DNA from 2 places in the Dialister micraerophilus genome. Region 2 is predicted to be linked to the other one. Evidence: riboswitches for the same ligand, from Rfam matches in the RefSeq annotation. Region 2 holds a riboswitch; the other holds the start of a gene.
What was found. Region 2 has a riboswitch for glycine ahead of P6922_RS03500 (alanine/glycine:cation symporter family protein). Riboswitches for the same ligand answer to the same signal wherever they lie in the genome.

Region 1: it holds a riboswitch for glycine, as region 2 does, so the genes downstream of both, P6922_RS04595 (alanine/glycine:cation symporter family protein) here and P6922_RS03500 (alanine/glycine:cation symporter family protein) in region 2, are expected to answer to the same signal.

The regions. Positions count from the first base shown of each region.
Region 1 covers NZ_CAMUNF010000007.1:22,125-39,971, forward strand. Annotated here, with positions in the region: gene P6922_RS04565 (DUF1294 domain-containing protein) at 1-38, opposite strand, end outside; gene P6922_RS04570 (nuclease domain-containing protein) at 39-1,796, opposite strand; gene P6922_RS04575 (McrB family protein) at 1,780-3,819, opposite strand; gene P6922_RS04580 (nitroreductase family protein) at 4,024-4,650, opposite strand; gene P6922_RS04585 (magnesium transporter CorA family protein) at 4,763-5,713, opposite strand; gene P6922_RS04590 (dicarboxylate/amino acid:cation symporter) at 5,875-7,113, opposite strand; gene P6922_RS04595 (alanine/glycine:cation symporter family protein) at 7,425-8,780, opposite strand; glycine riboswitch at 8,875-8,964, opposite strand; tRNA gene P6922_RS04600 (tRNA-Trp) at 9,291-9,366, shown strand; tRNA gene P6922_RS04605 (tRNA-Arg) at 9,370-9,446, shown strand; gene nrdE (class 1b ribonucleoside-diphosphate reductase subunit alpha) at 9,596-11,788, opposite strand; gene nrdI (class Ib ribonucleoside-diphosphate reductase assembly flavoprotein NrdI) at 11,810-12,232, opposite strand; gene nrdF (class 1b ribonucleoside-diphosphate reductase subunit beta) at 12,232-13,248, opposite strand; gene P6922_RS04625 (MATE family efflux transporter) at 13,555-14,886, opposite strand; gene P6922_RS04630 (dihydrofolate reductase) at 15,026-15,505, opposite strand; gene P6922_RS04635 (thymidylate synthase) at 15,502-16,293, opposite strand; gene recQ (DNA helicase RecQ) at 16,294-17,847, opposite strand, start outside.
Region 2 covers NZ_CAMUNF010000004.1:39,162-54,291, forward strand. Annotated here, with positions in the region: gene P6922_RS03445 (ParA family protein) at 1-638, shown strand, start outside; gene P6922_RS03450 (ParB/RepB/Spo0J family partition protein) at 631-1,482, shown strand; gene P6922_RS03455 (DUF4446 family protein) at 1,484-2,068, shown strand; gene P6922_RS03460 (M23 family metallopeptidase) at 2,065-2,958, shown strand; gene P6922_RS03465 (DNA alkylation repair protein) at 3,007-3,690, shown strand; gene P6922_RS03470 (GspE/PulE family protein) at 3,738-4,880, shown strand; gene P6922_RS03475 (type IV pilus twitching motility protein PilT) at 4,890-5,894, shown strand; gene P6922_RS03480 (type II secretion system F family protein) at 5,895-7,073, shown strand; tRNA gene P6922_RS03485 (tRNA-Arg) at 7,109-7,185, opposite strand; gene P6922_RS03490 (hypothetical protein) at 7,215-8,348, opposite strand; gene P6922_RS03495 (M24 family metallopeptidase) at 8,426-9,493, shown strand; glycine riboswitch at 9,680-9,772, shown strand; gene P6922_RS03500 (alanine/glycine:cation symporter family protein) at 9,856-11,268, shown strand; gene P6922_RS03505 (DUF805 domain-containing protein) at 11,396-12,001, opposite strand; gene P6922_RS03510 (class I adenylate-forming enzyme family protein) at 12,098-13,552, opposite strand; gene P6922_RS03515 (metal-dependent transcriptional regulator) at 13,910-14,566, shown strand; gene dnaB (replicative DNA helicase) at 14,761-15,130, shown strand, end outside.

The DNA of each region.
Region 1 (17,847 bases), on a different contig from region 2:
TTTATGAAGAGTATGTATGTGAGAAATATTTTTTCCATTTATCTTTTATAAATATTTTTCGTATATTCTTCAAGCATTTTTGAGAGTGTCGCATTTGATGCCAGTGACGGTGCCAGCGATATAAATCTCAAATTGTAGTCTTCGTCTTTTGTTGTCGGTATTTCTTTCGGAAATATTGCCCACACTTCTTTTACCGGTCTTATGTCTTGCAGCGATCTTTTTTCTTCATAGTTTTTGTAATATTTCGTATTTACATCTCGATATGCATTGAATTGTCTTCTGAGCAATCTGCTTTTTTCTTCGTTTTTCCAAAGGTAGTAAATATCTCTGTATTTGAAGTCGGCGATGAGTGAGCCGCAGTATTTTTCTTCGCTGTAGAAGTCCAGTCGCAAATCCGGTTGTCTGTGCGGATTGTTTGTGTATATAGGATTTCTTTTTCTGCTTGTTTCTTTCGATGTTTCCGGTATGAATCCGTCATATACCGCATATACTTCTTTCTTTTCTCTTTTCAGACATATTACCGTTCCGGATTCAAGGCTTGACAGTCGATATTTACCGTCTTTCTTTTCGACCGAGGGACCTTTTTTTACTTCCCATCCGTTTTTTGTAAGTGCTTTTATGAATTGCAAAAAGCACCACAGTTCATAAAGTTTATCCGTTCTTTTCCATTGGTATCTGTAAAATGACGATACCGACAGACTTTCTTCCGGCTTGTTCAAATTTTTATGCAATTTGTAGAGTATGGAGTAGCGTGGATCCAGAAATACCGTCATCGGTATATTTTTTTCGTTTGTGTCGCTTGTTTGTATAAACCAATTCGTTTTTTCGACTTCTTTTATAATGTTTAAAAGTTGCATCGCACTTTTACGAAAGTCGTCAAAGTGTATCAATGCTTTTTTACCCATTTTATATTCACGGTTTTCGGAAAATTCTCTGAGTTCCTCTTGCCTAAGTTCAAGTCTTGTCGCATTTTTGTCGAGTTCTTCTATAAATGTTTTCAGTATAGCGTGAAGTTTTTTTATTATTCTTTTTACAAATCTGTTTTCTTCCACGTCAAGCGTGTTTTCCATGTATACTATCGTTTGCGAGTATGAACCTTCTCTGAATCTTATGTGTTGAGGTTTTATATGCACGTCGCTTTTTTGTTTGTTTTGGTCGTATACTCTTTTTTTGTTTATTACAAGTCTTGTGTTGGCAGTTTTCGCCAATTCGTCAAGTACCGATATTACGTAGTCGCATTCTTCATGTATTATGTAAAATCTCAAAAGCATATCCACATTAAGTCCCAATGCACTTTCCATGGCTTTTGTGATTTGTATGTTTCTTTTCATGAAGTCGAATGAGAGTGTTTTTATTTCGGATATAAGTTCTTCTCTCATATTTTGCCAACTCTGTTTTTCCATGAACTTCGGTGTTATTTCCAAAAGTCCGTAATATGTTTCGTTTTCATGGTATACGGTTATTACATAGTATCCGGGTACCAAGGGAAAATCTTTTCCGGAGAATATACGCAACGGCGCTTCTTTCTTTAGCTGCGGTTTTATATATATTTCTCCGTCTTTTTTCTCGAGTTTTTCACTTTCGGCAACGTCAAGGCCGTCCATTGTCATGCGGTCTTTTTCGTTTGCCAGAAATTTCACGAATATATCCTGATTTTCCGCTATCGTTATACCTGCTTCGACTTTGTCTTTCATAAAATCTTTTACATCTTTTTTCCACGCTTTTTTCGGATATTCGATTATTTGCCCGTTTCCGGTATAGAATGTAAGTCCGAATTCTTTAGAGTGTGTAGTCATAGAATTTCAACTCTCCGGATTTTTCTTTCAGTACTCGGCGTGTTTCTTCAAACATGGATATGTTTTTGTATTTATCCAGTACTTGTGCGATTTTTCCGGTGAGGTTTCCTTCTTCGTCATTGTCTATGAGCGTTTTGAGTTGTTGTGACGATCCGTGTATTTTGGTCAGTATACGCTGTACCGTTTGTACGTCTATGCCTTCTTTGCGTGTGAAATTTATTTTGTCCGGTATGTTTTTCAAATAGTTGTCGAGTTGTTTTGCCACTCTAAATCCTATACCGCACATTATTCCGCTTTCGTAGAAGGAGTCGTTCAATTCGTCCAAGAACTTAAGTTCTTCTTCTGTAAGTTCTATATCTCCGGTTTTTCTGAATGTATTGAATTCCGTTGCACTTATTTCTCTTGAATTTATATCTTTTGAATTTCGTACATTCGAAAGGTTCACAAATTTTCCTTGTTTGAGTGTTATTACATTTGAACGGTCGAGTATTTTGTCGCTGAATTTATATGTCGATTCGTCTACGTTTACCGTTCCGACAAACATTATGTTGTTTCCGATTGTTATTTCCGGAGGATATTGATTGCTGTTGTAAATACGTGTCGCCAATGAGGGGTTGTACAAACGTATTTTCATTTCTTCTTCATTTTCAAGTACGGATATGAATTGAGCAAAGTAGTGCTCGGCTCTTGCCAAATTCATTTCGTCAAAACATATGATGTACAGTTTTTCGGGATTTTTTTCCGCATCTATCAAAAGTTCCGAAAGTCCGGTGTCCGCCGGTCTGTAAATCATATTTTTCATATCTACATATCCGAGTAAATCTCCGTCATCCATCCATGAGGGTCTTACCGGTATGAGTACGGTTCTTTCCTTGGGAAGTCCGAGTGCTTTTCCGTATGTTCTTACAAGTCCGGATTTTCCTATTCCGCTCATTCCCGACAATATGACAAGTCGTGAAGATTTCATGGATATATGGAAGTTTATGAGATCTTTTTCACTGTATAAAAAGCCCATGTCTTTGGATGATTTTATTAAATGTTTGATGAAATCTTTTTCGTCGTATTTCTTGTCTTCAGTTTTGATTTCATTTTCTTTATGATTGTTTTTTACCATATCCGCCAAAGTTTCCTCTATTTTTAAAACATTTTCTTTTGCCGGTAAAAATATCGGATCGTGTATTATTTCTATTCCCAAGTCTTTTAATATGTCGCCGTCTTGAGGTACGGGTTTTAAATTTTTTCTGAATTCGGGCAGGTATTCACGAGGTATGAACCATAACGGAGATTTTGCACAGCGTAATACGTGATTTTTAAGTTCCGTATTTTGCATGTCGTATAGTGCATATCCAAGTGCAGAATTTCTTTTTGATTTGAAGTACGCTCCGCCTTCTCCTATTACTTCGCTGTTGAACACGTCATTGTACAACGGTGCGAATATTATGTAGGGTCCTATTTTCCCTTCATAAGTTTTCATTGTCGCAATGACAAATTCCGGTTCCATTTCATTATCCCAATATTTTTTTGAAAGCCCGGGTAAAGGCTTTCCTTCTTTCATGTGAAAGCAAAATTTATTTATATTTCCACCGAATACCGGATGCTCGACCGTACCGAATACAGGTACGGGTACGTAGTCTTTATCCGTATCCATAAATAATGTTTTGCCTTCTTTTTGCAAATCGTCCAATACGAAAAATTTGTTGTTTCTCAATGCCGGTGTAAATGTCACCAGACAGTCCTTGTAGTTTTCTTTTAAAAATTGTACTGCTTCTTCTTCATTTTTAATTTCGTCGAATTTACAGTCGAGTCTGCTCATAAATCCTGTAAATCCGAATTTTACGGCATTTTCATACTCGCTCGGTACGGGAGATAAAGGATCTGCGAAAAATCGATAATCTTTTACTCCGGCCGACGGCATGGAACTTTTTACTTCATACCTCAATCTTCCCAGCACTTTTCCCTGTGCCTGCTTTACTATGGCGAAATTATTGTCTTCGCCCGAAAAGGGTTCGTTTACATATGCCATCATGTTTCCTTTCTTTTTAATTGATGATATGGTGAATATTTTCCATATCACGCAAGACTTTGTGTCTTTTAATTTGTGTGTTTTTATTTTAAAAAACGAAAATCTCCACCTCCTTTTATATTTTTATTTTATCATAATTTTATTTTTATTTATCTGTATTTTAAATAAAAAAAAGAAGGTAATCGTTTTTACCTTCTCTCAGTTTTATTCACTTGTTTCTTCCGCTTCTTCATACCTTGTCCAGTCTATTACCTCTTCCAAGGGTTTTCTTGCCGGTTTTCTCGCTTCTCTGTCGGTGTATCCGAATGCTATTGCCGCTACCGCTTCACCGTCCGTTTGGAGCCATTCTTTGATTTCTTCGTATGCAAGATAAATATTGCATGTCCAAAGACTTCCTATACCTCTTTGTGTCGCTTCAAGGCACATATTCTCTATTGCGGCGGATACCGATTGTACGTCCGTAAGTTCAAGAAGATGTTCCGCCATTGTGAGCGGTTCATTGTAGGGTTTACCTTTTGTATTCATTACGAATATTATAGTGTCGGCTTGTTGTAAAATTCTCATCGTGTAAATTGCCGATGGTATCAATGCTTCGTAGCTTTTTCCGAATGTCGCATGCAAATCGTTTCTGTTTCTTTCTATTCCGGCTTTCATTCTGCGTGCGAGTTCTTTTTTTCCGCTTCCCGAGATTACTATAAATTTCCAAGGTTGTGCATGTTTTTCGGACGGTGCAAGAGTTCCCGCTTCAATTATTTCCATAATATCTTTTTTTGCTATCGGTTTTTTTATAAATCTTCGTATACTTCGTCTTTTTTCAATTGCTTCTATCATGTTTCTCCTCCTTGTGCATCGGATTTTTATTATAATATTATTCGCATTTATTTTTCAACCGTTTATTTTTCCGTATTGTTTCGTAAATAAAAAAACAACTCTTTCGAGTTGTTTATAACATATCTTTCCACCATAGGACAAGTGCGAAAAGTCCGGTTATTATAATTCCCGATACCACCATGACCGTAAATCCCAAGGATGAGTTTTGGAAGGGCAGCGGCACGTTTACTCCCCACAGACTATAAATAACTGTCGGTACCGCAAGAAGAATTGTCACCGATGTCAAAAATTTCATTATTTGCGACAATCTGTTCGAGATAATCGAAGAGAACGATTCCATTGTAGATATAAGTATGTTGGTGTATATACTTACCATTTCCAATGCCTGTTTGTTTTCTATGATTATGTCTTCCAAAAGGTCTTCGTCTTCTTCATACATTTTGAGTAATGAAGGTGTGCGTCCTCTGCGAAGTCGCATCAGTCTTTCCATTACATTTTCATTTGAGTGAAGTGCGAAGTTGAAGTATGTGAGTGATTTTTGAAATTCGAGTAATCTGTAAAGTTCTTTGTTTTGCAAAGATTTCTTTATTTCATCTTCCACTTCTTCGGTCTGTTTGTAAATGTGCTTCAAGAAATAAAGGAATGTCGATGCCGATTCCAAAAGTATCTGAAAGAGAAAACGTGTTTTTTTGTAAGTGTAAAATGACAAAAAACTTTCGTTTAAAAATCTTTCTATAACTCCGTTTTCTTCAAGGCATACAGTCACAAAAAGTTTCGGTGTGATAAATATACCGAGCGGAAGTGCATCGTATGCGTCTTTTTCCAGTACTACGGGAGTATTTACAACTACAAATATGTATCCTTCTTCCAATTGAACGTGCGCACGTTCTTCACGGTCAAGTGCCATTTTGAGCGTTTCAATCGGAATGGATGTCAATCTGTTTAATGTCAAAAGTTCATCCATATCTGGGTTTGAACAGTTTATCCAAGAGCCTTTTTCCGCTTTTTCCGGTTGTATTTCGCAGAGTATATGATTTTCATCGTGTTTATACGCTTTGAGCATGTCACGTTCTCCGATCTGTCTTTTATTACTTGCATAATTAATATAGACAGTCTTCGAGATTATGTCAACCTTTTTCGGTTTTTACATTTGAAAACCCTCCGCTCGATGTTGTATCCGTTTTGCGAATACACCCGACGGAGGGCTTTTTTTATTTCTATGTTTTATTTTTCGTCCGTAAATATTTCTATATTGCTTTTTACTATTTCTTTTCCTTCAGATTGGTTTACAACTACCGCAACCATTGCGTCACCTGTAATGTTCATACATGTTCTGAACATATCCATAATACGTTCCACGCCGGCTACCAGTGCCAAACCTTCGATCGGAAGTTGTACCGATTGAAGTACCATTGCAAGCATTATAAGTCCTGCTCCGGGTACACCTGCAGTACCGATTGATGCGAGTGTTCCCGTAAATACTATCATAATCATCTGATCGAATGTAAGCGGTACATTGAATGCGTTTGCGATAAATATCGAACAAATACCCATGTAAAGTGCTGTACCGTCCATGTTCATCGTTGCACCGAGCGGAAGTACGAAGCTTGCTATATCACGACGTACACCGAGTTTTTCTTCGGTGTTTTTCATATTTATCGGAAGTGTACCTGCAGATGAACATGTTGTGAATGCAATTGCCATCGCTTCGGACATTCCTTTGAAGAATTTTATCGGATTCATTTTACCGAATGTCGCAACAAGTCCTCCGTATACCAGCGCCGCTTGAGTTATACTTCCTATTGCCATACACAAAATTACGGAAAGCAACGGCAACAATACTTTAGGTCCGTTTGTTACAACTACCGGAAGAAGTAATGCGAACACACCGATCGGAGATAATTTCATTACCATGTTGATGATTTTGTAGCATACTTCCGCAAATGCATCAAAGAATTTAATCAAAGTTTCCGCACGTTGTCCGCCGACGGAAATAATTCCGGCACCGATGAAAAGTGCAAATATAATAACAGGAAGAATATCGGCTTTTGCCATTGAAGCTATAGGATTTGCAGGTATCATATTCAAAATTACCTGCATAATGCTCGGAGCTTCTTTCACTTTTTGAGCTGCAGCGTTTGCCGCTATTGTAATGCCCACACCCGGCTGAATTATTCCTGCAACTGCAAACCCGATAACGATTGCCACTGCAGTTGTAACAAGGTATATACCCAAAGTCTTTATACCTATACGACCGAGTTTCTTCAAATCACCCATACTTGTCATTCCGACAACTAATGAACAGAATACTACCGGTACGATCATCATTTTAATCAAATTGATGAACATGGTACCTATCGGAGCTATCCACATCTGAACCGGAGCCGCTGCACCTTCTCCCAATATAAGTCCTACAATTACGGACAGTACGAGAGATAAAAAGATTTGAATTGATAAGTTCATATACTCTTCCTCTTTTCGTAGAAATAAAAAATTTACTATATTATACCTAGACTAAAGTATGTTTTCAATAGTAAATTGAGTTTTTTTCATAATTCTATGAGTTTTTCTTTTAATTGTTTTTATTCTTTCAACTTTTTTCCCGGAAAAATTTATTTAATAAAAAAATGCGATACTTTTAAAAATATCGCATTTTTACTAACTTTTTTATTAATAATTAGATACTTGTTTTCAATTTTATTCAATAATGGTACGCATGAACTGTTTTAATTATAAACTATTTATTGATTTTTCTATTAAAAACTTTTATAGCATTATTTCAATTTTTTCTTTTCGGCGAGATGATCCATGTATTTCTTTGTTTCCACCACAACTACACCGGACAATGCTATAAGTGCTATAAGGTTCGGTATTGCCATAAGTCCGTTTACTATATCGGCAAGTACCCATATTTCTTCAAGTTTCATGAAAGGTGTACTTGCAATAATCAAAATGAAGACTATACGGTAGGGCAATATCGCTTTTACTCCGGCGAGGTACTGAATGCAACGTTCACCGTAGTAGTTCCAGCCGAGAATTGTTGTGAATGCAAACAGGCACAGTCCTATCATAAGCATGTAACTTCCGTAAATAGGGAATGCTTCCATGAATGCGGCACGTGTAAGTGCGGCACCGTTCAAGTCGGTTGTCCAAAATCCGGATACTACAAGTGTCAGACCTGTCATTGTACAAATAATTATTGTGTCTATGAATGTACCTGTCATGGAAATAAGTCCTTGTTCGGCGGGCCATTCGGTTTTTGCAGCCGCCGCAGCTATCGGTGCCGATCCCAAACCTGATTCGTTGGAGAATACACCTCTCGCAACACCGCTGCGTATTGCCAGCATTACGCTTGCTCCGGCAAATCCTCCCATTGCCGCTGTAGGAGTGAATGCGGATTTCAAAATAAGTGCAATTGCCGCCGGTACTTGGTCCGCAAAGTAAATCAAAACTCCGAAAGTTGAAATTACATAAATAACCGCCATTGTAGGAACAATCTTTTCCGCAACTTTCGCTATTGATTGAAGTCCGCCCAATGTAATTGCCGCTACAAGTATTGTTACAACTGCCGATGTCCAAATCGGATTTACTCCCAATGTCATGCTTGTCATGTCGAGAATTGAGTTTACTTGTGCGAATGTACCGATACCGAAGTAAGCTACACCGATACCGAAAACTGCAAACAATGCACCGAGCCACTTGTACTTTTCTCCCAAACCGTTCTTTATGTAGTACATGGGACCTCCGGCAATCTGACCGTTTGCATCGACTTCACGATATTTCACCGCAAGAAGTCCTTCCGCATATTTTGTCGCCATACCGAAGAATGCAGCTATCCACATCCAGAAAATCGCTCCGGGGCCTCCGGCGTGAACCGCTGTCGCAACACCTACTATGTTACCGGTACCGACAGTAGCCGAAAGTGCGGTGCAAAGTGCTTTAAACGAATCTATATCTCCGCTGCCTTCGTTTTTCGCCGAGAAAATCAGTGACAACGCTTTCGGCAATTTATGTATTTGCAAAAGTTTAAGACGCAAAGTCAAAAATATACCTGTTCCCACCAGCAAAATCAAAAGCGGCGGTCCCCAGACAAATGAGTTTATACTGCTCAATATTTCCAATAAATTCATACATACCTCCAAATAAAAACTCCGGATGTTCACAACTCCGGAGTAAAAATTCAAAAGAATTTAAAGGAAATTTTCACAAATATAAAAATATCCTGTAAATTGCTCTGTCCTTTTGCCTGAGAGATTAAAGCCTTACGACCTTTTACACCTTCGGCGCCCGTCGGGACTCTCCAGAGACGTGTCCGGATACGTTACCCATCTTTTTCAAGACACCTGAGAGTGTAACTCCTTCGGTAAGCTTTCGCTTTCTCACGTAACCTTCATCCACTATGTTAAATTGTTGAGAATAATTATAACGCTATATAAAAAAATTTGCAAGCATTTTTTATTTTTTATGCAAATTAAATTCAAAAATTACCGAATGTTTTTATAGTCCAAATCGAAGTTCTTACAAATTTACAAATTTTAATTGCATTACTTTCAAGATTTTAATTTTTCATTTAAAAGACTTGATTTTTTTATTTTTATTTGCTATTATGTATAAGTCACGTGGGTATTTACCTACGGCGCAGGGGCATAGCGCAATTGATAGAGCAACGGTCTCCAAAACCGTAGGTTGGGGGTTTGAGTCCCTCTGCCCCTGCCATGAGGCCCAGTAGCTCAGCTGGATAGAGCACTTGACTACGAATCAAGGTGTCGGGAGTTCGAATCTCTCTTGGGTCACCAGAAGAACGGTACTATAGTACCGTTCTTTTTTTGTCACAAAACCCCAAACACTGTAAAAAGACTTTCTAATGAAGGTCTTTTTGCAGTTATAAGCATTTGCAAAATTTCATAATGCATGCAAAAAGGGCAACCGAGTGTTGCCCTATTTTTTATATCATACATGTTTGACATTCTTCGGAACCGTCACAATTTCGTACTTCTTTGTTTTCGTTTTTGATTATTGAATCTTCTTCAAATTTTTCGCTTCCTTCAAGAACGTCTTGTCTTATTCTCACATAATAAATCGATGAACATTTCTTTTTGAATGCTCTGATGTATGCACGATTCAAATCTCTTGTGGTTGCTTGCGATGTGACAAAGAGTGTCATAGCTATCGCCTGATCCACGTGTTTTTGTGCCGCTGCCGCCACGTCTATTATCGCATCGGGACCGACTTCATATGCACCTTTTTCATAATATTTGTAATTTTCATCATCTATCTCATACGCCGGAACATATACTCTTCCGAGTTTACCTTCCTTACGTACTTCTACCGGAGATACTACCGGTTGCAATGAAGGTGTGCATGATGACAAGTAAGAAATCGAACCGGTCGGCGCTACCGCCAAAAGATGCGCATTTGCAAGTCCGTTTTTCTTTATATCTTCCACAAGCACTTTCCAATCTTCTTGTGTAGGTATGTAAAAATTGTACTTTTCAAACAATTCTTTTACCTTTTCGGTTTTCGGTGCGTTCAATTCTTCGGTGTACTTTTTGAAATATGAACCGTCCGCATATTCGGAGTCCGCAAATCCGGTAAACGCACCTTTTTTCATCGCCATGTAATGTGATGCCTTGAATGCGTAATATGCCGTTGCATAGAAGAACATATCGGTAAAGTCTACAGCTTCCGGAGTATCGTAGTAAATATGATGTGTTGCCAAAAATCCGTGTAAATTCATCGCTCCCAAGCCTATCGCATGATTTTCCTCATTGCCTCTTTTTATCGAAGGTGCGCAATTCAAATCGGATGCACGTGACACTCTGTCCAACGCTTCTACCGCACGTCCGATCATTTCTCCGAAATTTTTACCGTCTTTCATCGCTTCGGCAATATTTATCGAACCCAAGTTGCAGCAAATATCCTGACCTACATGGTAGTAACTCATGTCTTCGGTGTATGTACTTGCAGTAGATACCTGTGCTATTTCGCTGCAAAGATTGGACATTACTATACGTCCGGCTTTTTTATGAGGATTTCTTTCGTTTACCGTATCTTCATAAAGAATGTACGGATAACCGGACTCGAACTGTATTTCCGCCAAAGTTTGGAAAAATTTTCGTGCATTTATGTACGTTTTTCTTACCTTGTCATTTCTCAAAAGATTTTCATATTCTTTTGTTATGGAAATATCCGTCATCGGCTTTCCGTAAACTTTGTATATGTCATAAGGTGAGAAAAGTGCCATATCTTCACCCTTTTGTGCAAGTTGGAATGTAATATCGGGTATTACCACACCCAAAGATAAAGATTTGATACGTATTTTCTCATCCGCATTTTCACGTTTCGTATCCAAAAACTTCAAAATTTCGGGATGATGTGCGGAAAGGTATACTGCACCGGCACCCTGTCTTTGTCCGAGCTGGTTCGCATAGGAAAAAGTATCTTCCAGAAGTTTCATCACCGGAACAACTCCGCTTGACTGATTTTTTATACCCTTTATCGGCGCTTGTCCTTCACGCAAATTTGTAAGACAAAGCGCAACTCCGCCGCCTCTTTTTGAAAGTTGCAAGCTTGTAGCCACACCTCTTGCAATAGATTCCATATTGTCTTCAAGTCTTAAAAGATAACAGGAAATATATTCACCTCTACGTTTTTTACCCGCATTCAAAAATGTAGGAGTTGCCGGCTGAAATCTGTTTGAAAGTATATCTCCGACAAGCTTTTTTGCAAGATCTTCACTACCGTTTGCAAGGAAAAGCGCATTCATTATCGCACGTTCGGTAAATGTTTCAAGATAATATTTTTTATCGTCCGTTCTAAGTCCGTATGACGTATAAAACTTCATCGCTCCCATGAGATTTCTGAATTTGAAATCGTATTCCTTACCTATCGCATATATTTCACGGATGAAAGTCTTACTGTATCGGTTCAATATTTCTTCATCATAATAGTTGTTGTCAACCAAGTATTTCAATTTTTCTTCAAGTGTAGAAAATTTCATCATTGAAGGTTCGATTTGAGTTTTTATGTATTCTTGAACGGCTTCCTTGTCCGACTGAAAGTGGTACTTGCCGTCTTCGTCCTTGAACTTTGTAAGTGCATTCAAGGAAATATATTTTTCGGATGATGTTTTTGACATTTTTTCCCTCGTTTTTACTTTTTATTTTTTAAACATTTCATTTAAAATATTCTGTACTTTTTCCACATCGTACTTCGTGCCTAAAAGCTCGAATTTATAAAGCCACGGCACCTTGAGTTTGTTCGCTATTATCGGACCGGCTATTGCATATGATTCTGCAAAATTCGTATTTCCCGAACTTATTACACCCAAACAATGTTTACGATTTTCTTCATTGTTCAAAAAATGTATAATCTGTTTTTTTACCGAACCGTGAGTGTCGACTTTACCGTCTTTCGTATGTCCGCCGCCTCCGTAAGTCGGTACTATAAGCACATAATCACGATTTACATGGAGTTCCTCGTCAAGCTCTATCGGTATACGTGATTTCTCACAATCAAGTTTCTCTACAAATCTGTGTGTGTTGTTTGATTTTGTCGAAAAGTATACTACATATGGTTTCATCAGAAATCCCAATCCTCATCTGTTGTTTCTTCAGTTGTACCGATAACGTACGATGAGCCGCTGCCGGAGAAGAAATCATGATTTTCGTCCGCTCTTGCCGAAAGTTGTGCAAATACTTCCGGTGCGATATGCGTTTCTTCTTCACTGAAAGGTGAATCGTAACCTAAATTCTGAAGGAATTTTCCGGCATTGTACACGCTGAATCTTATAGCGTCATCCGCAATATCGAATCCCTTGTAAAGGTCACGCAAATATATTTTCTCAAGTTCTATTTCCTCTTCCATCAAGTCGAATACGAACTTCTTCATTTCCGCTTTTCTTGCATCGTTTTCCTTTGAGATTTTTTGCTGATACTTGTAGCCCGAATAATAATTATGTATGACTTTATCACGCAATATAAGACGTATCATGTCGGAAGTATTCGGAAGTTTTGCACGTGACGCCAAGTAGAAAGGTAAGTAAAATCCTCCGTAAAGCAAAAATCCCGGCATAAGAGCCGCCGCAACCTTCGACCTCAAAGGATCGTCACCCGTATAGTAAGGTATGAGCAACTTCGCACGTGCCTGAAGTGCATCGTTATTTACAACCCACTCATGCGCCTCTTCGATTTGCTCGCTTGAACAAAGTGTAGAAAAAATCGTTCCGTACGAACGTGCATGCACACCTACCATAAAAGCGAAATTTGCATAAATAACCTGCTCATGATCGGTTACAGAATTTTTTATCTGAGCTATATCTCCGATTGACGCCTGAACGGTATCAAGTAATGTAAGTCCGGTAAATGTACGTGTAACAAGTTGTTTCCAGTCGTCGGAAAGAGTATTCCAAGAAGGTATATCATTCGACATGGGAATATTTTCAGGAAGCCAGAAATTTTGAGTTACACGATTCCACACTTCCAAATCTTTATCGTCATTCATTACATTCCAATTTATTGAACGCATATTTTTCTTGTCTTTTGCATACGCATATTCGACAGGAGATTGCGATTTCATGTAATAATTTTCTTTTGACATATTTCACCTCATAAAAGCTTTTCAAACCTTATCGCTTATTTTCGATACATTTAGATTAACACAATATATAGTACAAATCAAATACCATAAATCTATATATAGTAGTGAAATAATTTTAAAATATCCATGAATTATCGTACTTTTTGCAGTTTCATAAATTTTTGCATATAAAAATTTTATTTATTTTTTACAAAAAAGCATAGGAAATAAAACAACGCACACTCTTTTTAAAAAGTATGCGTTGTTTTCATTTTACAAATCTCTGCTGAAGTAAATATATTTTATTTCTTCATTAAATTTTATTTTTCAAACTTTCAATTTTTTCAGCGAGCGAAGTATGAATATAAGTGATATGAATATTACCGAAAAGTCAACTATCGAAGATGCCGACCACACTCCTTCTATGCCTATGTACAAAGGCAGTACCAGCACCATCGGGATAAAGAGCAGCAATTGATCGGCCACTACAAACCATGTTGCGGATTTTCCGTCACCGATTGATTGGAAGTAGGTCATACCGGTTATCATGACTCCGTTCAATGCGTATGCCGCAAAAAATATTCTGCTGTAATGTACACCGACACTTGCCAAACTTTCCGATACTCCGAATATGAGAAGTATTTCTTTCGGAAATATCATTATCGGCAGCCAAAATACCGCTGCAAGCAGTGTGGATGCACCGAGAAATGTGTACATTACTTTTCTTACACGTTCCATTTTTCCTGCACCGTAGTTCGTACCTACTATCGGTTGAAGTCCTTGACTCATTCCCCACAAGGGTATGAATGCAAATCCGTAAACACGAAGTACCGCCGACATAAGTATTCCATGCATATCTCCGCCGTATTGAAATGCCGCTTTGTATAAAAATATTTGTCGTACCATGAAAAGAAGCGACATAAGCATTGCGGAAACTCCGACGGAAAACATTTCTTTCGTTATTTCCGTGTCCGGCAAAAAACTTTTTATTTGTACGATTTCACTTTTTTTCATAAAGTAGTGCAATGTGAATATCGCCTGTAAAATTTCTGCAAGCACCGTTGCAATTGCAGCGCCTTCGATTGCGTATTCTCCCATATTGAGCATAAGTATCGGATCGAAAACTATATTGAATATCGCACCGCCCGCCATAATAATCATTGCACGCCGAATAAGTCCTTCGCCACGCATTACCATGTTTGAGCATTGTGAAAAATTTGCAAATAAAGAACCTATGAAAAGCACACGCAGGTATCTTATACCGTATTCTTTTATTATTCCGGTCGCACCGATCATATCCAAGAAGTATGAACTTACCGAAATTCCGGCAATTGTAATTATAAGTGAAGTGACTGTTGACCAGAAAAGTAAATTCCCCATAATCAAATCTACGGTTTTGTAATCTTCTCTACCCAACGCACGTGAAAGAACGGATGCCGATCCCACTCCTATCAGAGTCGCAATTCCGCTGTTTATCATCAAAAGAGGTACTGCAATACCGCAAGCTGTAAGTGCGGCTTCGCCTATAATACGTCCGGCAAAAATACCGTCCATAAGCGGATAAAGTCCAATTACAACCATTCCCAAAATTGCCGGCAAAGACAATTTCATCATGAGTTCAAAAGGTGTTTGTGTCAAAATTTCTTCACGTACGGTCATGCTACACCTCCTTTTCAATATATTAATAGTATCATACAAAAATATGTAAAGTAATATTTTTTATATTTTGTTTTAATTTATAAATAATATTTCCGTTCCAAATTTAAAAAGTACGAATTCATTTTCGTACTTTTTAAATTTATATATTTTTTCTTTTGTACACTACAAACTTGTGCGGAATCGTTTTGTCTTCGCTTTCAATTTCTTTTTCTATTTCCCATTTGTTCATGTCTAAATCCGGAAAATATGTATCGCCTTCATATTCTTTTTCAATTTCCGTTATGTAAAGTTTGTCCGCTTTTTCCAAAAACGCTTTATAAATATGTCCGCCGCCGATTACGAAATTTTCGCCTTCCGGCAATGATTTCACGAGAGTTTCCACATCATTGAAAACTTTCACTTCATCTTGCGCTTTGTAATTTTTATCTCTTGTAAGCACGTAATGAGTACGATTGGGAAGTAACTTCGGAAAGCTTTCAAATGTTTTTCTTCCCATTATAATCGGATGACCCGTAGTACATTTTTTGAAATATTTGAGGTCGTCTGAAATGTGCCAAATAAGTTTGTTGTCTTTCCCGATTACTCCGTTTTTAGCTCTTGCGACAATTATAGATATCATACCGACACCGCCATAGGTAGTTTACCGTGATGCTTGTAATTTTCCAGTACGATGTCTTCCGGCTTGAAGTCGTAAAAATTTTTTACGTCTTTATTCAAAACAATTTTCGGTGCTTCATATGCTTCATCAAGTCTTGCAAGTTGCACTTTGAGTGCTTCTACATGATTTTGATAAATATGAGCATTGTTTATTACATGTGTAAAAAGTCCCGCTTTAAGTCCGGACACTTGCGCAATCATATGAGTAAGTGCGGCATATTGAGCCATATTGAAAGGTACACCCAAGCCCATATCTCCGCTTCTTTGTACGAGCATGCAGTTGAGTCTGCCGTCACTTGTCACGTCCCACATGGTAAGAAACGCACATGGATAAAGTGCCATTTCCGGTAAATCTTTTACATTCCAAAGATCTACAACCATTCTTCTGCTTTCGGGGTTGTTTTTCAATAAATCGAGCAATGTATCTACCTGCTTGTATTCTTTAAGCTGGTATCCGTATGCTTTTCCGATTGTACCGTCATTGAGCATCCATTCGTCCCAAATATGGCAATTCCATTTTTGAAGTTCACGAACGTCATTGGACTGTTTTTGCCAGATCCAAAGTATTTCCTTTATAGAAGTTTTAAATGCTACAAACTTCGTTGTAAGTATGGGAAATTCCTTTTCAAGGTCAAATTGCATTATTTGATGCGGCAATTTATATGCCGGCATTCCTGTACGATTGTTTCCCAAAGAACCGTTTTCCAGTATATTTTTTACAATACCGAGATATTGTTTGTCTGCGTTCATTTACTTCCTCACTCTCATATTTACTATATTGCGATAAGCATCTATCGCACGTATTATTTCTTCCTTGTGCTTTCGCTGCTCATCATTCAAATACTTCTCCGGATTTTCATCCGAATAAAAGCATTTTATCAAATCTTCGTCTATTCTGTACAATTCTTTTTTTACATGAATTTTTCTTCCGATGCGTTCCAATACTTTTGTCATATACAACAAAAATGCCTGTTTGTCGGTTTCTGAAAATTCCGTATTTTCAATATTTCCGACTAATTCGATTTCCTTTAAAAATATTTTTCCGTACTTTTCGATTTTTCGAGGACCTATCCCCTTTATCGCCGAAAGTTCGTCAAGAGTTTTCGGAGCTTTTTTTGCAATTTCTTCCAAAATTTTATCACTGAATATCAAGTGCGGTTTTATATTTTCTTTTTCGGAAATATTTTTACGAAGTTTGAAAAGTTTTGCCGACATTTCATATTTATTTTGTCTTGTCGTTGTTTTTATTTCTTTTGAGTCGTTTCTCAAATTTTCAAAGCTTTTTTCTTCATCGCTTTTTACTTTTTTGTCTTTTACACTTTTTAAAAGTTCGATAAAACGCTTTCCGTATTTTTTTAATTTGAATGCTCCCACGCCTTTTACTTTTGCAAGTTCATCTTCAGTTGTCGGCATTTTTATGAGCATATCCGTAAGTGTAGCATCTGAAAATATTACAAACGGAGGAACTTTTTCTTCGCTTGCTATTTCTCTTCTCAGTTTACGCAATATTTCAAAGAATGCTCCCTTATTTTTTATTTTTACTTTCTTTTCCGTTATCGTATCTTCGATTACGTCACTTGCCGCACTTGCAATCGACATTACCTTCCTTGTTCCGTCAAGTACTTCCTGTGCTTTTTCGGTAAGCTTCAATACCGGATACGGTTCGCCTTCACGTCTTAAATATCCGTCCGCCATGTATCGTGCAAGCATGGATTTTATATGTTTCGCACTTTCAAATGAAAGTCTTCCGTAGGTCGGTACTTTGTCGAGTTTTCGTTCGATAACCGATTTTGAACGACTCCCTTTCAAAATATCCGCTATAACCGACATTCCGAAATGTTCATTTACGATTTTTATCGTACGAAATGCCAATACGGCAATGTCCGTCACGTCCGCTTTTGCACATTCGGTAAGGCATCGGCTGCAATGTCCGCAATTCTCTTTCGGTTTTTCACCGAAGTATTTCAAAATGAAGTTGCGCAAACATTCTCCGGTTTTGCAGTAGTCGATCATTGCGTGCAATCTTCTGTAATCTTTCTTTTTCCTGTCTTCATCACCGAAACTTTGTTCAATCAAAAATTTCTGTATTCCGCTGTCACGTCCGCTGTAGAGCAATATACATTCGGCATCATCTCCGTCACGTCCTCCACGTCCGGCTTCCTGATAGTATGCCTCAAGACTTTTCGGCATTTGGTAATGAATTATGTAGCGTATATTGCTTTTATCTATTCCCATACCGAACGCATTTGTCGCAACCATGATTTGCACTCTGTCGAATGAAAAATCTTCTTGAGCTTTTCTTCT
Region 2 (15,130 bases):
AAGGAAATGCGACCAGCGGCCTTTTAATTGAAAAAAAGAAAATAAAATACGACCTTTATGACGTAATCACGAATGACTGTCAAATTGAAGATTCAATTTTAAAACACGATTTAAAAAATCTTCGTCTTTTACCGTCATCAATAAACCTTGCCGGTGCCGAAATCGAAATGGCACTCATGGAAGAGCGTGAATTTATATTCAAGAAAAAACTCGATAAAATAAAAAACGACTACGACTTCATACTGATTGACTGCCCACCTTCACTCGGGCTTATCACTCTCAATGCACTTGTAGCATCGGATCAGGTTATTATACCGATACAGGCGGAATTTTACGCATTGGAAGGCCTTTCTCATCTCGTGAAAACAATTGAGACCGTAAAACGTAAATTAAACACCCGACTTATAATTATGGGAATTTTGATTACAATGTTTGACGGCCGTACAAACCTTTCCATGCAAGTTGCCGAAGAGGTAAAAGAATACTTCGGAAACAAAGTATTCAAAACAATAATTCCTCGAACGATAAAACTTTCCGAAGCACCGGGATTCGGAGAATCCATACTTACATATGCCGAAAAATCAAAAGGTGCGGAAGCATATCGCAAACTTGCAAAGGAGGTCCTGAAACGTGTCTAAAGAAAAAAGATTGGGAAGAGGCTTGAAAGCGCTTTTGGGCGAGGACATAGACAAAAACATACAGGAAATACCCGTAAATCAAATAGATGCAAACCCCAACCAACCCAGAAAAGCATTCAACGAAGAAACTCTCAAAAAACTTGAGCAGTCGATAAAGAAGTACGGTGTCGTTCAACCTGTAATCGTTCGTAAAAAAGACAACGGAAACTATGAACTTATTGCCGGAGAACGCAGACTTCGTGCGGCAAAAAATGCACAGCTTGAAAAAATTCCCGTTGTAATAAAAGAATACAACAATCGTGAAAGTGCCGAAATCGCACTCATAGAAAACTTGCAAAGAGAAGATTTAAATCCTATCGAAGAAGGAAAAGCATACGAAAGTATAATAAAAAAATACGACCTCACTCAAGAAGAAATGTCACAAATAGCAGGTAAGAGCAGATCATACATAACAAACACGTTAAGACTCCTGACATTTCCGGATGCTATACAAAAACTTCTCCAAAGCAAAAAACTCACAACGGGACAGGCAAGACCTCTCTTGGCACTCAAAACCGTTGCCGAACAACTCAAACTTGCAAAAAAAATAGTCGAAGAAGGACTTTCCGCAAGACAAGTTGAAAAAATACTCAGTGAAAAAACAACACCGAAGCCGAAAAAAGAAGTACAAATATCGACATATCTTCGTGCGATGGAAGAAGAAATAATCACATCATTGGGAACTCCTGTAAAAATAAAAACCGGCAGAGGAAAAAACAGTAAAAAAGGAACAATTACCATTTCCTTCAAGAACGAAGACGAATTTACAAGAATTACAAAACTTTTGAAAAAAGACGGTAGATAAAATGGAATTTACAAATCAACACATATTATTGGGAATAGGCGCACTAGTAGTACTTATATTACTTTTCATACTTTTTCAAGTATTGAAAATGCGTGCAAAAATAAACAGACTGAATAAGAAATACAGCTACTTCATGGCGGGAGAAAAAGGACAAACATTGGAATTCAAACTCTCCACCGAAGTACGTGAATTGCGTGAAATGATGCAAACATCGAAAGCGATGCTGCACCAGCAGGAGCTTTTGGCGACAATGCAACTCAACTCCGTACAAAAAATCGGCGTTTTGAAATACGACGCATTTGAAGAAACCGGTGACAAACTGAGTTTCTCGATTACATTTTTGGACGGAAGAAACAACGGTGTGGTAATCACCTCGTTATCCGGACGTGAAACCTCACGCATATACGGAAAACGCATATTGAACGGTCGTGCAAAAGAACCGCTATCGGTAGAAGAAGCACAATCGGTAGAACTTGCAATGCAAAAACTCATGCCTTCGATAGCAAAGAAACCCGAAGCGAAAAACGTAAACAGAAACATAAAGAGAAATGAATACAAAGCGAAAAAAATCGAGGAAAATAAATGATAAAAAATCTTTTTGATATAAAAAAACAAAAAGAAAAAAATTTCACAAACTACATACTGACAGTAAAAGAAGGAAAAAAAGCAAAATACATACTTATTGCAATAACAGCTTTAATTGCAATAATAATTTTGATTTCCATATACTCGATATTTTTGACTCAAAATCTCAAAAACGAAAACGAACTTTACAAAAAACAGCTTCAAATGGCAGATGAAAAACTTGAAAAACTTGAAGAAAAAAGCGAAACAATTGAAAAAATGGTCGGTGACATACAAAAAATTTCCGTAATTTCACCAAGCAACGGACAAGGCGGACCGGACACTCAAAGTACAAACGAACTGAAAACCATAAAAAAAAACAGTAAAGATCCCGGCGAACTTTTGAAAAAAATTTACACGCTGGACAAAAAACTGAACGACCAAATAAAAGAACTTGCAAAACAAAAAACAAACGTCCTTATAAAAAAAGGAATATTCGCACAAAATGCAAACAACGACACACCCGACATCTGGCCGACAAAAGGAACCATCTCAAGCCCGTTCGGACTTAGAACAGATCCCATAAGCGGACAAATGAAAATACACGAAGGTGTCGACATCGCCGCAGAATACGGTTCACCTGTATATGCAACTGCAAGCGGAATGGTAACTCAAGCATCCTATGTGGAAGGATACGGTAATCTTGTAGAAATACAACATGCCGGAAATATAGTAACAAGGTACGGACACAACTCCATAATCTTGGTAAATGTCGGACAAAAAGTAGAAAAAGGAAATATAATCGCACTTATCGGAAGCACCGGATACAGCACCGGCCCCCACTGTCATTACGAAGTACGAATAGGAGGAACTGCGGTAAATCCGATTCCGTTTATGCAAACACAAATATAAGAGTCGAAAGACTCTTTTTTTGTAAAACAATGAAAACGAGGAGCGACAATGAAAGAAAAAACACTCACCGAAAAACTTCTTGAAAAGAGCGACAAAACATACAAAAACTTTCTAAAAAAAATTATTCCTAAAATAAACGAAAATGCAATCATCGGAGTACGAATGAATGAAATACGAAAAATCGAAAAAAACTCCGCAGAAACGGAACTTTCAGAATTTAAAAAAATCAAACACAAATATCTTGAAGAAAAATTACTCCATGCAATAAATATTTCAAAAACAAAAAACATCATTCAAACAACGAATGAAATAGAAATATTTCTACCGCAAATCGACAACTGGTATGTATGCGACACTTTAAGGCCGAAAAATTTCAAAAAAAATTACGACAAAATAAAACCGTACATAGAAAAATGGCTCGAAAGCGATCACGAATACACAGTACGCTTTGCAATAGAAATGCTGATGACAAACTGCATTGAAAACAATTATGAAAAAGAAATATTTGAAAAAGCGCTATACAAAAAAAGCGATAAATACTACATACAAATGATGCAAGCCTGGTGCATTGCCGAACTGCTTGCAAAAAATGAAAACGAAGGACTTTCCATACTTACAAACAAAAAACTCTCCGAACCCGTATTTAAAAAAGCAATACAAAAAACAAGAGAAAGCAGAAAAATAAATCCGAAACTTAAAGATTATTTGAAAACCTTGAAAAGTTTCACGTGAAACAAAATTGTACCTTTATTAAACATAAATTATAATGTAAAAAAGAGGTGAATACTTTGGAAATCAAATCACATTCAGCGGAAATGCTCTTAAAAACGGTTATAGAAAATGCAATTTCAAAAAATGCAAGCGACATACATATAGAACCGCAGAAAAATCAAGTGCGCATACGTTTTCGTATAAACGGTATATTGGAAGATATTTGCTTTTTACCGAATACCGTTTTATCCTCCTTTGTAATAAGAATGAAAGTCATAAGTCATATGGATGTAGGAGAAAAACGTTTGCCTCAAGACGGAAACGCCACGATTGAAATTGACGACAACCGGTACGATCTTCGCTTTTCACTTCTTCCGTCACTTTACGGAGAATGCGTGACAATTCGTATTTTGCCGGAAAAACTTTCCTTTATAGACAACTTCGACTTGGGTATGACGGAAAAACAAAAGGAAATATTCGAGCATTGTCTTTTAAAACGCAAAGGACTTATACTCACAAGCGGCTCGACCGGCTCGGGAAAAACTTCCACACTTTACTCCGCACTCAAATTTTTAAACAAAAACAAATTGCACATACTTTCCATCGAAGATCCCATCGAATACAAAATAGAAGGAATAACGCAAGTAGAAGTAAATGAAAAATCCGGACTTACATTTGAAAAAGGACTGCGTGCATTCGTCCGCCACGATCCCGATGTAATAATGATTGGAGAAATACGTGATGCGGAAACCGCAAAGATAGCGGTACAATCGGCACTCACCGGACACTTGGTACTGTCAAGCGTACATACCGATGAAGCCGGAAAAGTTCCTTTCAGACTTATAGACATTGGTATAGATGCAAAAATTTTGTCGGAAGCACTCACACTTGTAATCTCACAAAAACTGCTCGGAACTCTTTCCGACAAAGACAGAAAAGAATATAAAATAACAAAAGAAATTATAGAAAAATATAAATTGCCGCCCGACATGGAAAATACTCAAGTCTACTTGAACAACGGAAAAATAAAAAATCGTATAGGCGCATTTGAAATGCTGTATGTAAACAACGAAGCAAGAAATGCAATAAGAAATAAAGACAACTCCGAAACATTTAAAAATTTGATAAAAAAACAAGGTACACCGACATTGAAAGAGGCGATATTGTTTCACGTGAAACAAGGAACGGTATCTTTTGACGAATTATTATAAGGATAAAAAATGAAACAACTTTTTGATTTAATAAACAAATTGACATCAAAATATCCGAAACTTACGGACATACACATTACCGAAAATGAAAATATCATCGTGCGTGAACTCGGAAATCTTCACAAAACAACTGAAAAAGCGATAGATATTTCTTTCATAAATGAAGTAATTGACGAAAAGAAGAAAAATATTTTCAAAACAAAAAATTCTGTCGATTTTTCATTATCCTCAAACTCCGTACGTTTACGTTTGCACGTTTATAAATCCTCCGATAAAACCTGTATTGCGATAAGAGTTTTACCCGAACTGAAAAATATTGAGCAAAACGATGATTTATCGGAAGAAATTGCACAGATACAAAGCGGACTTGTAATAATCTCCGGTCCTGCCGGCAGCGGAAAAAGCACTTTTCTTGCGCAAATTTTAAATAAAATAAATACAAAATATACAAAACATTGCATCACAATCGAAGACCCTGTCGAGTATAAATTCACATCGGAAAAATCACTTATTCACCAACGTGAAATCGGAAGTGACGTGGAAAATTTCCACCAAGGAGTTTTGGACTCGCTGCGTGAAGATATGAATGTACTCGTGATTGGAGAAATGCGTGATGAAAACACGATGCGTGCGGCACTTCTTGCAGCCGAAACGGGTCATCTTGTACTTACGACATTACACAACAAAACCGCCGATGAAGCAATCGGACGCATCGTGCATGCCTGCAGGGACGAAAAGGAAATACGCCAAATTCTGGCATCACAATTGCGTTTTGTCATTTCACAAAAATTATATTTCCACAATAAAAAAATCTTCACGCTGCGTGAAATATTGAAATGTACAAAACCGGTTGCAAGGCTTATACGTGACGGAAAAGATCAGCAAATAAAAAGCTACATCGAGCTGGGTAACGACAAAATGATTACAATGAAACAAAGTGCCCTGCAAATTGCACGCAAAACAAAAATGAACTTTCGTGAAACTGAAGATTTATTGAAATTTGTGAGTTTGTAAATGAAAACTTTTTTATACAAATGCTACGATGAAAACAGAATAAAAAGCTCCGGCACAATCATTGCGAAAAGCAAAAAAGATGCGGCAAAAATTCTTGAAAACAAGTACTTGAAAGTTATAAGTTTAAAAGAAAAACGCACTTTTATAAAACTCGAAAAAAGAGTTTTCAAAAATTATAAAACTTTGTACATTTTCGCATCGGAATGGGCATCACTTATAGAAAGCGGACTTTCCGTCATCGAAACATTAGATATTTTGGAGATGAACCGGAAAGAAAAAGAAATCAAAGTCATCAGAAAAATAAAAAACTCGATAACAAGCGGCTTTTCAATAAGTGAAAGTCTTGAGAAAACATCGGAATTTCCGTCTTTTTTCATATCAATGGTGAAAATAGGCGAAGCTACCGGAACACTTCCCCTTCAACTTGAAACCGCAGCCGATTACTACAAAAAAGAACATAAAATGCGAAAAAAATTAACGGAACTTTTTGCATATCCCGTTACGGTTCTTATATTTTCACTTATTGTTCTCTATGTAATTATGACTTTGGTAATACCGGTATTTTACGAGCTTTATCAAAGTATGAATTTCAAACTTCCGGCATCGACAGAATTTATTTTTGAAACAAGTTTCTTTCTGAAAGATTTCGGAATTTACATTTTACTTTTTATTTTGTTACTTGTCATGGCAATCGGATTATTTATAAAAATCGAAAAAGGAAAAAATCTGAAAAACGATTTTCTGTACAAATTTCCGATTACAAAAAACATTTTCGTTTCACGCTTCTGTATGTATTTATCAATACTTTCGGAAAGCGGATACACGATTTACGACTCGCTTGAAAATATACAAAATTCCATGAAAAACGATAAATCGAAAAGTATTGTAAAACGTATTCTCTCGGAAATAAAAAAAGGTGCAACTCTTCCGAAAGCATTGGAAAAAGTTTCCGTTTTCGACAAAACATCGCTGCATTTGATTTTTACAGGTTGTGAAAGCGGACGACTTCCGTACTTTTTGAAGCTTGTCACCGAAAGAAAAGAGGAAGAGTTTTCAAAAAGAATGCTTTTCTATAAAACGATATTACAACCGTCAATACTTGTCTTTTGCGGCATACTCACCGCATTCATACTTTTATCGGTATGGCTGCCGATGATAAATATTTTCAACGGATTGTAAAACAAAAGGACCTCCCGACAAAGGAAGTCCTTTTTTGGTGCGCCCAAAGGGAGTCGAACCCCTGACACACGGTTTAGGAAACCGCTGCTCTATCCATCTGAGCTATGGACGCATACTTGTATAAGTATATCACGAATATTTTTAAAAAAAAGAGGATATTAAATTTATAACTTTTTTTATACCCTTTTCCCCAACCTCTTTTTTCTCGACTTTTCTGTTTTTCTTCAAAATTTTTTTATCTTCTGCTTTTTTTATTTCCGGCGGTACAAATACCGGTATATGGAGTTTTTCTTTCTTTTTTGCTTTAAAAGGAAAATCATGCACAGATAAACCGCTTGCAGTTTTTCCGCTCTTATCGAATTTATACCCCTTGTCGGAAGGATCCGGAACATTTCTTTCCGTAATATACTTTCTCGGAGAAAAATCCGTACCTCTCAAACACTCCGTCAAAATAAATGCCGAAGTATGAACGGAAAAATAAGAAAACGGAAGTCTCGGCGCCATACGTGCAATTGTAGAAAGAAATTTCGGTTTCATATCGAAAAGAGAAATTTTCAACTTTAAGCGCAATTCGTCAATCAAAAGTATAATCGCCTTCGGTGTACGGAACAATTTTTCATAATTTTCCAAACGATTTTTATCCCGCATACCCGAAATATCCAAAAAGAATACCAAAAGCAAGTATGAAACGGCATTTTCATTATCTTTTGAACGCAAGTAAAAATTCGCCGTTGTATAGTACAAATTTCTAAGTTTCGACCATTCCCCCGCCATTATATAAACGGAAGCTTTTTCATTCATCGCACGTTCAAGTACTTTTCTTGAATTATAAGGTTCTCCCTTGTGTGACAGATAACTCTGCCAATGACGTATTTCACTTTCGGAAAGTCCGTAATTTTCACGTGCATTTAAAATATACGCCATATTATGGCTTATTTCGTCACGTCCTTTTTTTGTAACCGTATATACTTTCGGAACTGCATGATAATACGCTTTTTCCGGAATTTTTTGTATAATAAGACGAATAAGATCGGCTTTTGAACCTTCCGACTTTACACCATGACGGGAAAGAAAATCCGACAACGCTTTTTCCGGAAGCATGTGCAAAGTTTCCTTAGGCGTGCTGTACCTTATCCAACCGTTATCAAGAAGAGAAAGCAAGCGTTCATGAGTATTTTTGCCGTAGATTTTTTCTTTGTAGACGGAAATTTCGGTATGTAAAGGTTTATTGTCAAAATAATCCAACAGTAAAATATCCTTAACAGATAAACTCATACAACGCCTCCTTTTATACATTCACTCTTCAGTATATACAAGAAAAAGCAATTTGAAAAGAGAGAAAGGATGTTACCATGCAAAAAAGAACGGAAAAAATAAGAAAAATGATGAAAAACGAACAAATCGACTTCATTATCGTAAGCGAAGAAGCTTCAATAAAATATTTAACGGATGAAACTATAGATGCCGGAGAAAGATTTACGGTTTTCGTTATAAGTCGAAACGATTCTTTTTGGATAAGAAACAAACTTTTCCCTTTGAAAAAACACACTTTCAAAGATATCTCATACCTTGACGGAAGCGACTATATAAAACTTTTATCCGACAAAATACCTGAAAATTCCAAAATCGGTATAGATAAATTTCTGTACTCGAAATTTTTACTTGAACTCCTTTCAAGAAGAAAAGATTTGACATTTGTAAACGGTTCGGAAATTGTAGACGAAGTACGCTCGATAAAAGATGAAAACGAAATCATGAAAATGAGAAAATCTTCACACATAAACGACCTTGCAATAAAAGAGCTTGTAAAACATCTGAAAGTCGGCATGACGGAAAAAGAAGCGGCATACAAACTTTCTGAAATATACAAAAAACTCGGTGCGGACGGGTTTTCATTCCCTCCGATTGTCGCATTCGGTGAAAGTTCGGCAAATCCCCACCACGAGGTAACGGATAAAAAACTTACAGAAAACACAATAGTGCTGATCGATATAGGCTGTATGAAAGACGGATACGCATCGGATATGACACGCACATACTTTTTCGGCACTCCGACCGATGAAATGAAAAAAGTTCACAACATTGTAAAAGAAGCAAACGAAAAAGCGACAAAAGCGATAAAAGAAGGAGTAAAACTTTCCGATATAGATAAAATTGCAAGAACTCACATTTCAAATTCCGGTTACGGAAAAAACTTCACACACAGACTCGGACATTTCATAGGACTTACAACTCATGAAACCGGAGAAGTAAGTCCCACGAGCGAAATAATCGCAAAAGAGGGCATGATATTCTCAATCGAACCGGGAATTTATATTCCTGAAAAATTCGGAGTTCGCATAGAAAATTTGGTTGCGGTAACAAAAAACGGATGTGAAATATTGAACAAAGTATCTCACAATCCTTATATTTCCCTATAAAAATTATTTTTTAGAAAAATAAAAAATAATTAAAATTTTTTTACAAAACCTATTGAATTTTGACTTTTTATAATTTATAATGATTCCACTACAATTTTAGATAAGTGGATGACGTATATGGAAAAAGACGTAAGTCTGCCGAAGGAGTAACACTATCAGGCGTTCTATGAACACGAAACTATATACCGACACGTCTCTGGAGAGTCTCATACAATGAGCGCCGAAGGGGCAAGGGAAGAAATTCCTCAATCTCTCAGGCAAAAGGACAGGGCCGGCACACGGTAACACCGTGAAAGTAGCCTTCCCCTGCCCTGCCGGTTCTGTCATTAGAGAACGGCAGGGTTTTCAGATAGGGGTGGAGTATGGTACTTAACATCTTAAATCAAATCAACGGAATTGTATGGGGCCCATGGCTTTTAATTCTCCTTGTGGGAACCGGAATTTTGATGACGGTTCGTTTGAAAGGACTCCAATTTCATCACTTGAAAAGTGCTTTAAAACTTATTTTTTCCGCAAGAAATAAAGGCAGCGGAGATATAGACTCATTCAAAGCGCTTTGTACGGCACTTGCCGCAACGGTAGGCACAGGAAATATCGTCGGTGTCGCTACCGCAATAAAACTCGGCGGTCCCGGTGCATTATTCTGGATGTGGATTGCCGCACTCTTCGGTATGGCGACAAAATACACCGAAGGTGTGCTTGCAGTAAAATATCGTGAAGTCGATGCAAAAGGCCAAATTTCCGGAGGTCCTATGTACTATATAGAAAAGGGACTCGGCAAAAAATGGAAACCTTTGGCAGTCATGTTTGCCATATTCGGTACACTTACGGCAATGCTGGGAAACGGTACATTTACACAAGTAAATGCGATAACTTCATCATTGCTTCTTACATTCAATGTGCCGATATGGCTCGGAAGTACTTTGCTTACAATACTTGTAGCGATAATAATATTGGGCGGACTTAAAACAATATCGAAAGCTGCAGAAAAAATAGTACCTTTCATGTCGGTAACGTACTTTATAATCACGATAGCAATACTCGGTATATATCATGAAAATCTTCCGTTTGCTATTATGCAGGTATTTGAAGGAGCGACAAGCGGAACTGCGGCAATGGGCGGATTTGCCGGAGCAGGTATGATGCTTGCAATGCGAAGCGGTATCGCAAGAGGACTTTTCTCAAATGAATCCGGCTTGGGTTCGGCACCAATTGTAGCGGCAGCCGCAAAAACAAAATGGCCCGCCGAACAAGGTCTTGTATCCATGACCGGTACATTCATCGACACCATAATCATATGTACACTCACCGGACTTACGGTAATCGTGTCCGGACAATGGACCGGCGATGTAAACGGAGCGGCACTCACACAAGCCGCATTCTCCGGTGCAATAGGATACTTCGGACCGTTATTCCTCACAATTGCACTTACACTCTTTGCATTCACCACAATACTCGGATGGTGCTACTACGGCGAACGCTGTCTTGTATACCTCTTCGGAACAAAGAGCATAATGCCCTACAGAGTAGTTTTCATTTTAATTATCGCATCCGGCACAATGCTCAAACTTGAAGAAATATGGACACTTGCCGACATAGTAAACGGACTTATGGCAATACCGAACCTCGTAGCCATTATCGGACTGTCGGGAATAGTGGTAGAAGAAACGAACAAATACTTCAAATTCCTTGAAAAAAGAAACAATCGAATAAAATCATACAAGGAAAAGAAAGCAAGCGAATTTAAAAACATAAATACAACACCGACAATTTAATATAAATAACAAGTACACTTTATAAGGCGTGTTTTACACTTACCCTATCGAGTGTACTTTTTTATTACAAACAAAAAGCGAAGAGCATCACTCTTCGCCCACATAAACTATTCAATTTTCACAAAAATCAACACTTTTTATCCTCATCAGATTTATCTTCAAAATATCTGTCGTTATTTCTTAAATCCTCCGCTTCCACATCTTCGATATTGAACTTTTCCATAAATTTTTTCATCTCAAGCTCAAGAGGATCCTCACCGAAACGATTTGTACCCTTATTACCCTTCTTGAAAAGCAAGAACAAAGAAAGAATAAAATTACACAAACCTACGATAACTAAAAATACTTCTCCACCTTCCAAAATTGAAGGATTTACCGAATACAAAATCGTACCGACAACCACCCACACAATGGAAATAATATTTGCAAAAATCAAAGGAAAAAGCACCGTTTTCGCACTGTATCCTACATCATGCAATCTTCGTATCGTAAGAGAAAGACTTGCCCACCATGAAAAAAACACATACAAAAAAACAATCGGTATAAACAAGTACAAAAGCAAATTTACATTCACCGTAAGCACCAAAAAAGCCAAAACACGTATAAATGCCGACAATGCAAACAATATCAAATTACGAATTAAAAAAGGCTTTCTGTTCAAACGTCCCTTGAAAGTAAAATACTTCTCCTTCAAAACACATAAAAATCCTTTTGAATTATTTTTTATATCCATAAACTCTCCTAAAAAAACAGTATTATAAGTATATTAATATAATATCATTCAAAAGTAAATAAAAACTCCCGCAACATTTGCTGCGGAAGTTTCGTATCAAATATCGTTATCACGATCACGCAATACACGTTTCAATATTTTACCGGTCGGATTTTTAGGAAGTTCATCAAGAGGTATAAAACGATGCGGAACCTTGAACGGTGCAAGATTTTTGAGCAAGTAACCTCTTATTTTATCCTCATCGAAAGTTTCTCCCTCTTTCATGACGATGTACGCCCAAACAGTTTCACCGCGCTTTGCATCGGGATGACCTACAACGGCACATTCTCCGACATCTTTAAGTTCATAAATACGTTCCTCGACCTCACGAGGATATACATTTTCTCCGTTTACGATAATCATATCCTTTATTCGATCGACAATGTATATATAACCTTCCTTATCCATGTACGCAATATCTCCGGTTCTGAGCCAACCGTCCTTTGTAATTGTTTCCCTTGTTTCCTTTTCACGCTTCCAATAACCCTTCATTACGTTATCGCCACGTATCCAAAGTTCACCTACCACACCGGGCTTGTACGGTTTCGTATCATCATCGGTATGAATTTTTGCCTCAACTCCCGGAATTGCTTTTCCGCAAGTAAGGTACTTAGGCTGATCAGGCGGAAGAACCGAACAAACCGGAGAAGCTTCGGTAAGACCGTATCCCTCAATAACGGGATGTCCGTACGCCTCGAAAAATGCCTGAGCAACCGGCTGCGGTAAACAAGCACCACCCGAAACGAAAAGACGCACTGTCTTAACCGGATCCGGATTACTCTTTCTTGCCATCAGATTGTAAATAGGCGGAACCATAAATGCGGTAGTTACCTTATATTTTTCAATCGAACGCAAAATTTCCGCAGGATTTTTAGTATTCAAAACGGTAATCGTACAACCCTGCAAAAGCGGATTTATAACGGAAAGTGTCCACCCGTAACAATGGAACATCGGCAACACGCACAAAGTATTATCCTCGGGATAATGAGTTACCACCATATTTGTCTGCTGTGCATTACGAATCAAATTCTTGTGAGAAAGCATCGCACCCTTCGGCGCACCGGTAGTACCGGAAGTATAAACGAAAGTACACACATCATCCTCGGTCAAATCTGAAGGGAAATCAGGAGCCTTCGGAGATTTTTCACTGCGTGCATCGCTATCCAACACATGAATATCTACCAACTTGTTTTTTATATCAAGATTTTTATCGGAAATAACGAAAATCGCCTCCGAATCATCCAAAATATAATCAACCTCACGACCGATCAGCGAATTATTTATCGGAACGATTATCGCACCCAAACTCACAACGGCCATGTACGCATAAACGAACTCGGCACAATTACCGCAATACAAACCTACCTTATTACCCTCTCTTACACCGAGAGAATAAAGCTCATTGCGATACAAATCTACAAAACGCTCCAACTCTCCGTAAGTAGCATTCGCCTTACCGCAAAAAGCTACATGATCGGGATTACCATGCTTATATATTTCATGTAAAAACATACTACACCTCTTTTTTATATTATGAACCCATTTTAACAGATATATAAAATATGTACAAACAGGTACTAATTGCAGGTACTAAAGATTGAAAATTTCATATATTATGAAATATAAATACAACTGCAAAAATTCATTTACAATACACCTTTTAGCAAGTACCTAAATATGTACAAAATTTATATACAAAAATAATAAAACTAACCTAATATAAATATGTCAATGTACTTAATATTTATTTACGGTAAAAATACTGCAAATTTTAAAATATTTATTGACATTTATAAAATACCAAATGTATTATATTTACAGTAAATTGAAAAATAATTTACATAATAGTTAATAAAATTGGAGGCAATTATGGGAAAATTAACATCCGGTAAAGATGATTATTTAAAAGCGATTTATCTTATAACCGAAGAACACGAAGTCGTTTCTAATAAAGAATTATCGGATATGCTTCAAGTTTCACCGCCGTCCGTAAGTGAAATGATTTCAAAATTACAAAAGCAAGGGCTTATAGATTACACAGCATACAAAGGAAGCAAAATAACGAAAAAAGGAAAAAAAGAAGCCGGAAAACTTCTGAGATTTCATGCACTTTGGGAAGTATTTCTCGTAGAAAAGCTCGGATTCAAATGGAGCGGAGCTCACGAACTTGCCGAAGGACTTGAACATGAAACATCGGAAGAACTTGCAGACAAACTCTCCGAATTTTTAGGTCATCCGAAACATTCACCGCATGGAGATCCTATTCCGTACAATGACGGAGTCAGAAAAGGACTCACTCACAGAATGCTTTCCGAATGCGAAGCCGGAGAAAAAACAACAATAAGACGTATTGTCGAAGACTACGAACTTATGGACTACCTGCAGAGCAAAAAAATAAAAATAGAAATGAAAGTTGAAGTAAAAGAAAAAGCCGAATACGAAGGTCCGGTACTCTTGAAAACCGAAGACGGAAATATTTGGATAAGCTACAAAGCTGCAGAACAAATCTACGTAGACGACAAGTAAAATTTTGAAACTCAAACAAATTGTTTACCAAATGAAAAATAAGACACTCGAAAGAGTGTTTTATTTTTATATTGAATAAAAATTTATATTATTCATATTTCAAATTATATTTCTCTTTTCAAATTATATTTCTTTGTCATACCGTTCTCACCATGGTATATTTAAAGTATATAAATATTTTTTCGAGGGAAAATATGGATAACAGAAAAGAAAATTACAGAAAAAATTCATCAAAAAAATCAACGGATACAATGATCGTAAGTCGTGTACCGCCGCAAAATATCGAGGCGGAACAAGCGGTATTAGGTGCAATGCTTCTTGACCGCAACGCTGTCATTACCGTTGAAGATATTCTTAGAAAAGAAGACTTTTATCGTGAAGCTCACGGAATTATTTACACCGCAATTTTAAACCTTGTAAACAACGGTAAAGAAGCGGACCTTTTGACGGTCGTGGAAGAACTTCGCAGAATGGGCAGACTTGAAGATGTGGGCGGAGTTTTATATGTAAATGAACTTCCCGAACACATAATTTCCACAAAAGGTATCGAACGTCATGCAGAAA